2 regions of the Streptomyces sp. NBC_00887 genome follow, and region 1 is predicted to be linked to the other one. Evidence: riboswitches for the same ligand, from Rfam matches in the RefSeq annotation. Region 1 holds a riboswitch; the other holds the start of a gene.
The links. A riboswitch is a leader RNA that binds a small molecule or an ion and turns the genes downstream of it on or off. The one in region 1 is predicted to bind cyclic di-AMP.

Region 1 (7,160 bases):
AGCCGCTCCCCGATGACCAATCTGCATCTGGGCGGCGCACGCGGCGATCTCGACGAGGCGCGGGCCGCGACGGAAGCGGCCGGCGCCGACTGGGGCGAGGCCCTCGCGGTGTGCGAGCGCGCCGCAGCCTGCTTCCCGGACACGCTGTGCGTGGGCGTCGATCTGCTGCCCGCCACCGGCTGGCGGCGCTTCGCCGTCGGCGAGGTCAACGCCTTCGGGGATCTCCTGCCACGCCTCACCGGTCTGCCGGGAAGCGGCGCCGAAGGCCTGGACACCTATGCGGCGCAGGTCGCCGCCGTACTGGACCGAGCAAGGAACGACCGTGCCCTCACCACCCCCTGAACCCGCCTTCGCCGTCGACATGAACGAGATCGTGGGCAGCCACGATCTGCTGCTCGTCACCCTGGACACCCTGAGGTACGACGTCGCCGAGGAGCTCGCAGCCGCCGGCCGCATCCCGAATCTGGTCCGGCACCTGCCCGGGGGCGCATGGGAGAAGAGGCACGCACCGGGCAGCTTCACCTACGCCTCCCACCAGGCGATCTTCGCCGGTTTCCTGCCGACGCCCGCATCCCCGGGCCCGCACCCCCGGCTGTTCGCGGCGCGTTTCGCCGGCAGCGAGTCCACGGCGGACGGCACGTTCGTCCATGACACCCCCGACCTGCTCTCCGGCCTCACCGCCGTCGGCTACCGCACGGTGTGCATCGGCGGAGTCGGCTTCTTCAACCGCCGTCCGCCCCTCGGGTCGGTGCTGCCCGGGATGTTCCGGGAGAGCCACTGGGAGCCGGAGTTCGGTGTCGCCTCACCCACCTCCTTCGAGGCCCAGGTGGCACGCGCCGAACAGGTCGTCGCTGAACTCCCCGAGGACCAGCGGCTGTTCCTCTTCGTCAATGTGTCGGCCCTGCACCAGCCGAACTGGTTCCACCTCCCCGGGGCGACCGCCGACGCCGGTGACTCCCGGGCCACCCATGCTGCGGCACTGGAGTACGTGGACCGGCACATCGGGCGTCTCTTCGCCGCCGCGAGCAGCCGCCGCCGGTGTTTCGCGATCGTCTGTTCCGACCACGGCACGGCCTACGGCGACGACGGGTACACCGGTCACCGGCTCGGTCACGAAGCGGTCTGGACCGTGCCGTACGCCCACTTCTTCCTCGATCCGGGGGCATCTCGATGACCGTCACAGCCAGCACCGGGCCCTACCGGAGCTACGTCTACGCCTACCCGCACAAGACGGCATACCGCCCGCTCGCCGGCCATCCCGCCGGGCGGCCCCTGCTGCGCGAGCTGTGGGCGGCCGAGCCGAAGGACGCGCTCTCCCTCTATGTGCACATACCGTTCTGCGAGGTCCGCTGCGGCTTCTGCAACCTGTTCACCCGGATCGGCGCCCCCGATGAGCTGACGACGCGCTACCTCGACGCCCTGGACCGGCAGGCCACCGCGGTCCGGGACGCGCTGGGCGACGAGGAGCGGGTACGTTTCGCCGCCGCCGCGTTCGGCGGTGGCACCCCCACCTTCCTCACCGCGGGCGAGCTGGAGCGGCTCTGCGACATCGCGGAGAAGCGGATGGGCGCCGACCTGCGGTCCGTACCGTTGGCGGTCGAGACCTCGCCGGCGACGGCGACGGCGGACCGCCTCGGCGTCCTCGCCGACCGCGGGACCACCCGGATCAGCATCGGTGTGCAGAGCTTCGTCGACGCGGAGGCCCGCGCCGCGGTCCGCCCGCAGCACAGGTCGGACGTGGAGGCCGCCCTCGGCCGGATCCGCGACGCCGGCATCCCGGTCCTCAACATCGATCTCATCTACGGCATCGACGGGCAGACCGAGGAGAGCTGGCGCACCTCGCTGGACGCAGCCCTGGCCTGGCGTCCCGAGGAGCTCTACCTCTACCCGCTGTACGTGCGCGCGCTCACCGGCCTCGGGCGGCAGGGGGCTGCCGGGGCAGTGGACGGGGCGGACCCCGCCTGGGACGAGCAGCGGCTGCGCCTCTACCGCGCCGGCCGCGACCACCTCCTGGCCCACGGCTACGAGCAGGTGTCGATGAGGATGTTCCGTCGCACGGGCGCGCACCGGGCGGGCCCGGACGACTACGCCTGCCAGACCGACGGCATGATCGGGCTCGGCTGCGGCGCACGCTCCTACACCTCCTCGCTGCACTACTCCTTCGACTACGCGGTGGAGATGCGCGAGATCCGGGGCATCATCGACGGGTTCACGGCCACCGAGGACTTCTCGCGGGCCGAGGTCGGACGGTACGTCGACGGTGACGAGGCCCGCAGGCGCCACCTCCTGCAGTCGTTGCTCCAGGCCGAGGGCATGCCCCACGACGGGTACCGCGAGCGCTTCGGCACCGATCCCTTCGGGGACTTCCCGGGCGAACTGGGCGCCTTCGAGGAGCGCGGCTGGCTGGACGGGACCGCCGGCCCCGGCCTGCTGCGGCTCTCCCCCGAGGGCCTCGCCCACTCCGACGCGCTCGGCCCGGAACTGTTCTCCCCCGCCGTACGGGCCGCGATGGCCGCGTACGAGGTGAAGTGAGCACCGTGACGCCGACGCCTGCGGACCTGACGATTCTCTACCGGGGCCCGCTGGCGTCGTGCGACTACGACTGCCCCTACTGCCCGTTCGCCAAGCGGCGGGACAGCGGGGAGCAGCTGCGGGCCGACCGTGCGGCTCTGGAGCGGTTCACGGCGTGGGCCGCCGCGCAGACCGGCGAGCGGTTGTCGGTGCTCTTCACACCGTGGGGCGAGGGGCTGGTCCGGTCCTGGTACCGGCACGCTCTCGTCGAGCTGTCCCGGCTCCCGCACATCGGCCGGGTCGCCATCCAGACCAATCTCAGCGGGCGCACCGGCTGGCTGGCCGACGCGGCGCGGGACAAGGTCGCCCTGTGGTGCACGTACCACCCCGGCCAGACGCCGTACGAGCGGTTCCTCGGCAGGTGCCGGGAGCTGACCGCTCTGGGGGTCCGCCACAGCGTCGGAGTCGTGGGGCTGGACGCCCATCTCGACGAGGCGCGGAGGCTGCGCGAGGCGCTGCCCGCTGAGGTGTACCTCTGGGTCAACGCCGCCGAGGGGCACACGTATACGGACGAGGAGGCGGACCGTTGGACGGCCCTGGACCCTCTGTTCCCGTACAGCCGGCATCCGCACCGCTCGGCCGGGATGCCCTGTCGGACGGGTGAGTCGGTCGTCTCGGTGGACGGCGACGGCACGGTGCGCCGCTGTCACTTCGTCCCCGCCGAACTCGGCAACCTCTACGACGGCAGCTTCCGGCGCTCGTCGGGTCCGCGAGGCTGTCCGCTCGACGTGTGCGACTGCCACATCGGCTATGTGCACCTGGAGACGCTGCCGTTGTACGACGTCTTCGCCGGCGGCGTGCTGGAGCGGATACCCGCCGGCCCGGTACGGGTGCCGACCGCGGACGCGCCGCGTGGAGCGGTGCCGCGGCGCTCCCTCCCCGTCATCACTCGCTGAGCGCACTGACCGCACTGATCACCCGCGTCGGGTACGCGTGTGATCAGTGCGCTCGGAGGTGCTCAGAGCGGGAGCAGGTCGGGGCGTTTGGCCTCGACGTGGTCGCCGGAGGACTCGCCGCGCAGGCGCCGGCCGATCCACGGGACGAGGTACTCGCGGGCCCAGGCCATGTCGTCGCGGCGCACCTCGAGTGCCCCGCGCTGTACCTGCGGAGGCCACACCTGGTCGGGGTCGGCCGGCACGTCGAGGCCGAGGACCTGGGCGGCGCGCAGCGCGACCCGGGTGTGTCCCTCCGCCGAGAGGTGCAGCCGGTCGTTGTCCCAGGCGCGCCTGTCCTGCACGGACCGCAGCGACCACAGGTCCAGGACCGGGCAGTCGTAGCGGTCGGCGATGGACCGCACATGGGCGGTGTACGTGGCGATCTTGCCCCGCAGGTGCCGGAGCACCGGAACGCCTCGGGTGTCGAAGCCGGTGGTGATCATGACGGTGCCGACCGAACGGGTCAGGTCGGCGACCGCGCGCTCGAAGCGTTCGGCCACGTCGTCCGGGTCGGAGCCGGGCCGGATGATGTCGTTGCCGCCCGCGCAGAAGCTCACCAGATCCGGTGCGAGCTCCTTGGCGCGGGGGACCTGCTCCTCGACTATCTGGTCGAGGAGGCGTCCGCGTACGGCGAGATTGGCGTACCGGAAGTTCCCGTGCGGGCCGTCCGCGGGGCCGGCCGCTGCAGCGGGGAGTGGGAGCTGGTCCGCCAGGATGACCGCGAAACGGTCCGCCCAGCCGATGAGCGTCCCGTCGGGGCCGGGGTCTCCGACGCCCTCGGTGAAGCTGTCGCCAATCGCTGCGTACGACCCGATGGTGCCTCGTTGTTTGTTTCTCGAATCGTCTGCCACAAGCGCATATCCTGCACCTTCGAATGTGACCTACGCGACCGTAATAAGGGGTTGACGGGTGGTGAGATAGACCACCCGGTCAGGTTTTGGTAAAGCCGGAATAAGCAGAGGGGCGGTGCGCCGCCGCGCACCGCCCCTCTTGGGCTCACCGAGCCGCCCGATTGCGTCAGATGGAGACGCCGTGCGAGCGCAGGTAGGCGATCGGGTCGACGTCCGAGCCGTAGCTCGGGCCGGTGCGGACCTCGAAGTGGAGGTGCGGGCCGGTGGAGTTGCCGGTGGAACCGGAGAGGCCGATCTGCTGGCCGCCGGTGACGGTCTGGCCGGCCGAGACGCCGAGCGACGACAGGTGGGCGTACTGGGAGTACATGCCGTCGTCGTGCTTGATGACGACCTCGTTGCCGTACGCACCGCTCCAGCCCGCGGAGACCACGGTGCCCGGGCCGATGGACCGGACGCTGGTGCCGGAGGCGGCCTGGAAGTCGGCGCCGGTGTGGTAACCGCTGGACCAGCTGGCACCGGCGACGCGGTACTGGGTGGAGACGCCACCGTCGGCCACCGGGGTGGTGTAGCCGGAGCTGTCGCTCTCCGAAGCACCGGTGGTGTCGGCGGCGTTGGTGGCCGTCGACGCCTTCTCGGCCGGCGCGGCGGCCTTCGGGGCCGACTCCGCCTTCGAGGGGGCAGCCTTCGACGGGGCGGCCTTCGACGGGGCGGCCTTCGACGGGGCGGCCTTGGAGGGCGCGGACTCCGTGGTGGAACCGGATGCCTTGACGCCGAGGGTCAGCTTCATGCCCGGGAAGATCAGGCTCGGGTTGTCGCCGACGACCTCACGGTTGTCCTTGTACAGCTTCTCCCAGCCGCCCTTGACCTTCTTGTCGGCCGCGATCTTCGCCAGATAGTCACCGGCGACCACGGAGTAGGTCCTGGGGGCGCCCTGCTTCTTCGCCACGGAGGCGGCCGGCGCGTGGTGCGCCGCACTGGCGGCCGCGGGCTTGGCTGCGGGCGCGGACTGCTCGGCGGCGAACGCGCCGGTGGCGCCGATCAGCGGAAGGGCGAGGACGGCGCCGCCGGTCCCTGCGGCGAGGACGCCGCGGGAGATCGGGCTGGCCTTCGTACGACGGTGCTTACCCTTTGCGGGCATGGGGAATTCCTCTCCGGCGCCTGCGAGGTGAGCTGTCGGGTTCGGACTGGAGATGCCCGGCCGCGCTGAGCGCGTCTTGACCCCAAGCCGTTCCGGATCACTCCGGTCGGCGGCTTACCTGGTTCCCCCGCTCCTGCCACACGTGAGTCGGTGCGGATTCCGGGCGGCGGCAGGATGAGGCGTTCCGTCCGGATTGACGGTGACCGTAAGCGAGTCAGGACGCCGGGAACAAGCCACCGGTTGCGTACCGGAATGAGCGGTTCAATTCCGTTACGGAATTCCGGTCACACTCCGTGGATTACGGATCTTGGCTTTCCGCGCGGCGTAAGGATTACCTCTCGGCAGTTTCGCCACACACCGTCACGGATATGATCCCGCTCACCTGCCGAGCCCCATCTCCCATGCAAGCGGGGCATGTTCTGCTAAATACACCAATACGGACATGTCATGCTCGCGGGCCGCCGGTCACCCCGGCAGGAAAGGCGCCGAAGGGCGAAACGATTGCCCGATGAATCCATGTCGTATCGTCGCGGGCGTGCCCCCGTCGGCGAGCGGCGCCGACGCCAGACACTCCAGGAGTCCTTGTGACGCAGCAGCTGCCAGAGGTTCCGTCGACAGACGCCGAGCTGACCGGGGTCCGCAACTTCCGCGACGTGGGCGGCCTGCCGACCACGGACGGCGGCAGGGTGCGCTACCGGCGCCTCTACCGCAGCGGCCACCTGGCGCACGCCACCGAGACGGACACGGCATTCCTGGCCGGACTCGGCCTGCACACCGTCTTCGACTTCCGCAACGCCGCCGACCACAAGCTCGACGGCCTCGATGTGGAACTGCCAGGCGTCCGGAATGTCAGCATTCCGCTCTCCGACCCGGCCGACGGCGCCGAGTTCTGGCGACTGGTGCGCGACGGCGACATCCAGCAGCTGCGCTCGATCCTCGCCGACGGCAAGGGGACGGCCCGCATGATCGCGTCGTACCGGTCGATCATCACGGACCGCACCGCGGAGCACAGCAGGGTGCTGCACGCGCTGGCCGAGGACAGCGTGCCGGCGCTGATGCACTGCGCGGCGGGCAAGGACCGGGCCGGCCTGTCGATCGCGATCTCGCTGCTGGCCGTCGGCGTCGAGAAGGAGGCCGTCGAGGCCGACTACCTCAAGTCCAACGACGCGCACCGCCGCTACAAGGTGCGGCGCAGCGACACGTCGTCGGCAGGGATGTCGGACGAGGTGATGGAGCTACTCAACCCGCTCTTCGGTGCGCATTCCGACTACCTCGCCGCCGCCTTCGCCGCGATCGAGGAGACCTGGGGCGGCACGGACCGCTACCTCAGCGAGGGGCTGAAGCTCGCGCCCGAAACCCGCGAGAGGCTGCGCGAGCGTCTCGTCGAGGAGGCGTAGCGCAGGCGGTCAGCCTTTGCCCGCCACGGTGAACAGGAGAAAGAGGAAGGCCGCGACGACGTGGCCGGCCACCAGGTAGGCGACGAGCCGGATGACCACGCCGCGGGGCATCTTCCGCTCCTGCGTGTCCTTGCTCCCCCGCGGGCGCGGGGTGAGCGGGTCGTAGTGCTCCGAATCGGACATGGCAGTCCTCTCTTTCGGGTCTCGGGCCGAGTTGACCGGTGTGCGGCAGGGGCGGTGGGGCGTGCGAGGTCAGCGAAGGTGCGTC
Region 2 (7,160 bases), 810 kb from region 1:
AGGGTCCTGGGTGTGGCCACTCTGCTGATCGTGCATCACACGCCCTCGCCGAACTGTCAGGCGCTGTTCGAAGCCGTCGTCTCCGGTGCGACCACGGAGGAGATCGAAGGGGTCAGGGTCGAACGGCGCGCGGCGCTCTCCGCCACCGCTTCCGACGTACTCGCCGCCGACGGCTACCTCCTCGGGACCCCGGCGAACCTCGGCTACATGTCCGGCGCCCTCAAGCACTTCTTCGACCAGGTCTACTACCCGTGCCTGGACGCGACGCGCGGCCGGCCCTTCGGCTACTACGTGCACGGCGGCAGCGACGTCACCGGCGCCCTGCGGGCCATGGAGTCGATCACGACCGGCCTGGGATGGCGCCGTACGGCCGACGCCGTGAAAGTCACGGGCGAGCCGGGCAAGGCCGACATCGAGGCGTGCTGGGAACTGGGTGCGACCGTCGCCGCCGGGCTGATGGGCTGAGGCGGCGCGCCTCCCGGGCGCTGTTCGGCCCGGCGGCGAGCTCCGGGTCACGTTCTGCCGGGCAGGACGTACCGTCCGCTGCTCAGCGTGGCCGCCAGGTGAGCTTGTCGCCGCCCACCCATCGCACCGTGGCGGGGTCGTCGAGGTCATGGACGGTGATTCCGGCCGCGTTGGCGATGACGAGCACGTCGGTCATCGCCGTCGCCCTGCCGACGATCTCTCCGTCGATCTCCACGAGGCGGAAGGGCGGATCTCCCGGCTGTACGGCCAGGACGGTGATCGGCGGGTTCCAGGTGCTGGGGCTCGCGCTGTCGGTCATGCGTGGATCGGTTCCACACGGACGGCCGCGGTATGCGCAGATGTGACGTCAATGAGCTGTTTGCCTGATTTAGTCGATTCTTGGGATTGATCCCGTCATTCATAAGGCCCCATATCGTGCGGCCTGTGATCTTTCGGCACAGAGCAAATCGCCCTTATCGGACTCAGTGACCAGCGTCACCTGTCACGCCGACGACGTCGACAGCCGTCGGCCGGTCCCCTTGTGCGCCAAGAAAGTTGGCTTCGCCGTGTGGGGTCGATTACACGAATTTCCATCGATCGATCTTGCGAATGAATTGTGATCACCAATTCGGGGCTTGTTCCTTTCGCTATTTCTCGCCTACGGTCACCCTCACTCCGGATGGAACGCCGAATCCTGCCGCCGTCCGGTAACCCGACCACTCACGTACGGCAGGAGCGGGGGACCCAGGTAAGCGCCGATCCGGTATCCGGATCGGCTCGGGGTGAAGTCGCATTCGCATGCGGCCGGGCATCTCCAGCCCGAACCCGACAGCTCACTTCGCAGGCGACGGAGAGGAATTCACCATGCCCGCAAAGGGTAAGCACCGTCGTTCCAGGACCAGTTCACTGACCCGCGGCATCATCGCCGTGAGCACGGGCGGAGCCGCTCTGGCCCTCCCCGTGATCGGTGCGACCGGCGCCTTCGCAGCACCGGCCCAGCCGGTCGCCATCGAAAAGGCGTCGACGTCGACTGCTGTGTCCGCAAAGGGAATTGCGGCCAAGAAGTCCGCACCCGTCACCTATTCCGTGATCTTGGGTGACTCCCTCGCCAAGATCGCACGCGGACATTCCGTGAGCGGTGGCTGGCAGGAGCTGTACAAGGACAATCGCGCGGCTGTCGGCGACAACCCCGATCTGATTCGCCCCGGTCTGAAGCTGACCATCGGCGCCAAGGCCGAGAACAAGGCTGCGAAGTCGGGTAAGGCCGAACCCAAGGCCTCCGGCGCCTCGGACCGCGCCGAGAAGAGCGCCGACCGCGCCGACCGTTCGGAGCGCACGAGCACGAAGCTCGCCGCGCAGGGCGCGCCCGCCGCCGCTCCCGCGGCCCAGCCGGCCACGTACACGAACGACCTCGACGGCTGGATCAAGGAGTCGCTGGCGGTCATGGCCGAGCACGGCATCCCCGGCAGCTACGACGGCATCCACCGCAACATCATGCGTGAGTCCTCGGGCAACCCGCTCGCCATCAACAACTGGGACTCGAACGCCGCCGCGGGCATCCCGTCCAAGGGCCTGCTGCAGGTCATCGACCCGACCTTCGAGGCCTACCACGTGCCCGGTACGTCGACCGACAGCTATGACCCGGTCGCCAACATCACCGCAGCGTGCAACTACGCCGCAGACCGGTACGGCTCGATCGACAACGTCTTCGGGGCCTACTGACACACGGCTGTGTGACAGCTGAGCACGATCGACGGGTGGTGCGGGTTCGGACGAATCCGCACCACCCGTCCGTGTGTCCCGGCCTCCTGCGCCGGTCCTACGACTTCAGGTAGTGCAGCACCGCGAGGACCCGGCGGCTGTACTCCGTGGTGCTCGGCAGCTCCAGCTTGTCGAAGACGGAGCCGAGGTGCTTCTCGACCGAACTCAGCGACAGGTGCAGCCGCTGCGCGATGGCGGCGTTGGTGCGGCCCTGCGCCAGTTCCTGCAGGACCGTGCGTTCCCGGGGCGTCAGCCCGGCCAGCGGATCGCTGTGGGTACTGCGGAGCACCAGCTGCCGTACGACCTCCGGGTCGAGCACCACACCTCCCGCCCGGATCCGCTCCAGTGCGTCGAGGAACTCGTCGACCTGCGCGACCCGGTCCTTCAGCAGGTACCCCACCCGCTCGGCGCCCCCTGACAGCAACCGGGCCGCATAGGTGCGCTCGACATGCTGGGACAGCACCAGTACGCCGACCGCCGGCCACCGCTCGCGGATCTCCAGGGCGGCCCGCAGCCCCTCGTCGGTGTGGGTGGGAGGCATCCGGATGTCGACGACGACGAGGTCCGGTGTCCGCGCCCCGGCCTCCTGGATGAGGGACGTTCCGTCGCCCACCGCGGCGAGGACGTCGTGCCCCTCCTCCGCCAGCAGCCGGACGAGGCCCTCCCGGAGCAGCGTCGAGTCCTCGGCGAGCATTACGCGCACAGCAGCTCCGCGGTGATGGTGGTCGGTCCCTTCGGAGGGCTTTCGATGTGCAGCAGGCCGTCGAGCGCGTCGACCCGGCTCCGTAGCCCGGTCAGCCCGCTGCCCGCGGGATCCGCACCGCCGGTGCCGTTGTCCCGGACCCGCACCGACACCCGGTTGCCGTCGCCCCGGACGGTGACGGAGATGTGCGTGGCACCGGAGTGCTTCGCGGCGTTGGTGACCGCCTCCGAGACCACGAAGTACGCGGCGGTCTCCACCGGACGGGGCAGCGGCACCGCGAGATCGAACTCCATGCGCAGCGGGATCACGCACCGCTCGGCCACGCCGCCGAGCGCCTCCTCGAGACCCAGACTGTCCAGTGCCGACGGATAGACCCGCCAGGCCACTTCCCGTAGCTCCGTGAGGACGTCCCTCGACTCCTTGTGCGCCTGTCGCAGCAGCGCTTCGGCCTGTTCCGGCGTCCGGTTGCGGCGGGCGCGGCCCAGGAGCATGGCCAGCGCGACGAGCCGCTGCTGGACGCCGTCGTGCAGATCGCGTTCGATGCGGCGGCGCTCCGTGTCGACCGCTTCGAGGACTCCGGCACGGCTGGCGGCCAGTTCGTCGATGCGCTGCTCCAGCAGTTCCCGCGCGGAGGGCCCGAAGTGTTCACGGGCCAGGCGGGCGTCGAGGGCGTCGAGGGAGACGAGCCCCTGCAGGTCGAGGAAGAGCAGGACACCGCCGAGGGCGGCCTGGGGCAGCAGCTCCTGCCAGCTCGTGGTCGACCGGACCACCCCGGCGGCCAGGAGCCCGGCCAGTACCGCCCCGAACACGAGCAGCCCGGTCACGAAGGCGAACAGGATGCCGGTCCAGGTACGTGCGGCGACGAAGCGCAGGACGGCCCGCCCGGACAGGCTGTGTGCGGGGAACACGTCACCGAAGAAGACACCGCGCCGCCACCGCTCCAGCTCCGCGAGCCCACGGGCCCCACCGGCCAGCAGGGCGAGCGCGCGGCCGTGCGTACGGGGCCACAGGAGGAACGGTCCCAGCGCCGCGCCCGGAACCGCGAAGTACAGCAGGCCCAGGAGCGCGGTGCAGCAGCCGAGCAGGGCGCCGGCGGCTCGGCGCGGAAGCGGGAACGACTGTGCCGCGGGGACGACCCCGGCGCCCCCGGAGTCCCGGAGCGGGCGTGCCGCGTCGTCCATGACGTCCTCCTGCAGGGATACCGGGACAGGCGCGGGCCACACGATACCGGCGGAACATGATCGTGCCGCGGGCGGCCGGGAGCTCACGGGGTACGGCGGTGCTGCCCCCGGTCGCGGGAGCGCAGCCGTACCCCGACGTACCCGGCGAAGGCCACCAGGACGAGAACGACGACGGCCTTGGACAGCACTCCGACGTAGGCCTCCACGGTGTTCCACCGGTCGCCGAGCCAGTAACCGGCCATCACCAGAACCGAGTTCCACATCAGGCTCCCCAGGGCCGTCAGGACGACGAAGAGAGCGAAGGGCATGCGCTCCACGCCGGCCGGTACGGAGATGAGGCTCCGGAACACCGGCACCATGCGGCCGAGCAGCACCGCTTTGGTGCCGTGCCGGGCGAACCACTGCTCCGTACGTTCGAGATCGGCGGGCTGGACCAGCGGCAGCCTCGCCCAGACCGCGTGGACCCGGTCGCGGCCGAAGAGCGTCCCGATTCCGTACAGGACCACGGCGCCCACGACCGAACCGAGCGTCGTCCAGAACAGGGCGGACGTCAGACCGATGACACCCTGTCCGGCCGCGAATCCGGTCAGCGGGAGGATGACCTCGCTCGGCAGCGGCGGGAAGAGGTTCTCCAGGGCGACGGCGAGGCCCGCCCCGGGAGCACCCAGGGTGTCCACGAGATCGGCCGCCCAGCCGGCGATACCGGCAGCGGGTTCCTGGGGGAGGGCAAGCGGTGCGTGATCCATGAGCGGTCTCCTGGCCGGCGGCACGAGACGCGCGGGGTCCGCCACGCCTCTCCAGGAACGCTAGGGAGCGCGGCACGGCGCCGGTACGAGGGTCGCCGTCAAGGCCGTTGGGGTTCACCGCACGGGGCGCCCTGCGGTTTCCCGCAGGGCGGGGCGAGAGCCGGGCAGGGGACCGGTCCCGGCATCGGGCAGGTCCTCGGCTGTGCGCCCGGTGGCTCCGCCGACCGGGCCGGGCGCCGGGCGGCCGCCTTCCGGCAGGGGCGCGTCCGCGCCGTCCGGACCGCTGTGACTGGTCTCGTACAGGTTCGTCGTCCATACTGCCCGCCGTGGAGCAGCGCATAGATTCGAACACCAAGCCCGAGTTCGCCGCGGGAACAGACCCGGCGTACATCCCCGGCCTGACGGCCCCTGCCCCCGCGCGGACGGAGGGGGATGCGGAGAAGGCGGCGGAGGAGTCCGCCGTGCTCGAGAAGGGCGCCGACGGGGACGATTCCACGGCTGTCGCCGACGGGGCGGAGACGCCGCAGGACGCGAAGTCGAAGCCTGACAGCCGGGAAGCGCCGAAAGAGTCCGCGGAGTCCTCGGACACCGCGGAGTCGTCGGACGAGGCGGAGTCGTCGGACGAGGCGGACGGGCCGGTCTTCGAGGTCAGCGACCGGCGCGGATCCATCAGGGTGGCCCGCGAGGGTGTCCGGTTCCGGTTGGACGACCAGGAGGCGGAGTTCGACTGGGCGGAGATCGGCGCGGTCGAGGTCAGGACCGGCCGCTTCGGGCGCCGGTTCACGGTCACGGTGCACCTGTCCAGCCGCCGGTGGTTCAACGCCGAGGTCGAGGCCGGAGCGAGGAGCAGCCTCAAGGAGTGGACGGCGGAACTCGACGCCGTCCTGGACGCCTACTTCGAAGGGGCCTGACCGCGTCCTGCGGCCGTGTGACGGACCGTGCGGCGGGCGGAACACCCGCCCGCCGCACGGTCCGTCGGCGTGCCGGTCAGGCTCCGGCAGCCGCGTCGAGGACCACCGACCGGGTCAGGTGGCGGGGAAGGTCGGGGTCGAGGCCACCGGCCACCGCACGCGCGATCGCCAGGCGTTGGACCCGGACCAGATCGGCCAGCGGGTCCAGGCCGCTCTCGACCCAGCGGGCGCCGGTGGCCAGCACCTGCTCCGCCAGGCCCTGGGGCGCGGAGCCGATCATCCAGGTCGCCGTCCCGGTGGTGGCGATGCTGATCGGACCGTGGCGGTACTCCATCGCCGGGTAGGACTCGGTCCAGGAGAGCGACGCCTCCTTCATCTTGAGCGCCGCCTCGTTGGCGAGACCGACGGTCCAGCCCCGTCCCAGGAAGCTGAACTGGGTGCAGTCCAGCAGTCCTTCGGGCAACGGTTCGGCCAGTGCGGTCTCCGCGTCCCGTACCGCGTCGTCGGTGTGCAGCCCGAGATGGGCACGGAACAGGGTGAGCGCCGTGGTGGCGAAGCGCGTCTGCACGACGGACTTCTCGTCGGCGAAGTCGAGCACGACCACCTCGTCGGCCGCCGTCATCACAGGGGTGTCCGGGTCGGCGGTGACGGCGACGGTGGGTGTGGCGCCGCTCAGCCGGGTCAGCAGGTCGAGCACCTCGGTCGTGGTCCCCGAACGCGTCAGGGCGACGACCCGGTCGTAGCTGCGGCCCATGGGGAACTCCGAGGCGGCGAAGGCGTCGGACTCTCCCTGGCCGGATTCCTCGCGTAGCGCGGCGTAGGCCTGCGCCATGTAGAACGACGTGCCGCAGCCCACGACGGCGATGCGCTCACCGGTCGCGGGCAGGACCGCCGCACGCTCGGCTGCGACCTCCGCGGCGCGACGCCAGCACTCGGGCTGGCCGGCTGTCTCGGTCTCGACATGGGACACGTCTGGGCTCCGCTTCCGCTTCCGCTGTTCGTTCGCGCCTGGGCCGACCCGGGCCGGGTCCGGCCCGGGTGCAAGAAATCTTTGCTTGCGTGTTCAATTTTGCATGTTACCTGGGTCAATCGAGCAAGAACAAGCATGAGGTGGGTGGATCAAGAGCCACTGGTCCAGCTGTTTTCGGCCATGCTCAGCGGGTAGTCGGCTCAATCCGGTTCCGTCGCAACCGGCTGGGTATCTGCCGCGTGAGGCGAGGTCGAAGGGTGAAATTCCGGAGAAAGAGTGGAAAGTCCGCCGCGCTTCAGGGGGCGGGTGACCCCGGACGGTCACCGAGGAGCGACGCGCGGCCGGACGGAGGGGCGGTTTTGCGTCATTGAGCGCTCCAGTTGGCCGAGTTCGAACACGCGGCCGGATCGCTGTCGGCATAAT

Region 2: it holds a riboswitch for cyclic di-AMP, as region 1 does, so the genes downstream of both, OG844_RS17930 (transglycosylase SLT domain-containing protein) here and OG844_RS14285 (peptidoglycan DD-metalloendopeptidase family protein) in region 1, are expected to answer to the same signal.

The regions. Positions count from the first base shown of each region.
Region 1 covers NZ_CP108788.1:3,127,543-3,134,702, forward strand. The annotation lists gene OG844_RS14260 (STM4014 family protein) at 1-342, shown strand, start outside; gene OG844_RS14265 (STM4013/SEN3800 family hydrolase) at 362-1,174, shown strand; gene OG844_RS14270 (STM4012 family radical SAM protein) at 1,171-2,532, shown strand; gene OG844_RS14275 (STM4011 family radical SAM protein) at 2,538-3,467, shown strand; gene OG844_RS14280 (SGNH/GDSL hydrolase family protein) at 3,530-4,357, opposite strand; gene OG844_RS14285 (peptidoglycan DD-metalloendopeptidase family protein) at 4,524-5,495, opposite strand; cyclic di-AMP (ydaO/yuaA leader) riboswitch at 5,500-5,658, opposite strand; gene OG844_RS14290 (tyrosine-protein phosphatase) at 6,080-6,892, shown strand; gene OG844_RS14295 (DUF6126 family protein) at 6,902-7,075, opposite strand; gene OG844_RS14300 (helix-turn-helix domain-containing protein) at 7,145-7,160, opposite strand, start outside.
Region 2 covers NZ_CP108788.1:3,939,616-3,946,775, reverse strand. The annotation lists gene OG844_RS17945 (hypothetical protein) at 1-20, opposite strand, end outside; gene OG844_RS17940 (flavodoxin family protein) at 13-465, shown strand; gene OG844_RS17935 (hypothetical protein) at 548-784, opposite strand; cyclic di-AMP (ydaO/yuaA leader) riboswitch at 1,141-1,325, shown strand; gene OG844_RS17930 (transglycosylase SLT domain-containing protein) at 1,330-2,187, shown strand; gene OG844_RS17925 (response regulator) at 2,285-2,920, opposite strand; gene OG844_RS17920 (sensor histidine kinase) at 2,920-4,110, opposite strand; gene OG844_RS17915 (DedA family protein) at 4,194-4,856, opposite strand; gene OG844_RS17910 (hypothetical protein) at 5,183-5,767, shown strand; gene OG844_RS17905 (SIS domain-containing protein) at 5,844-6,737, opposite strand.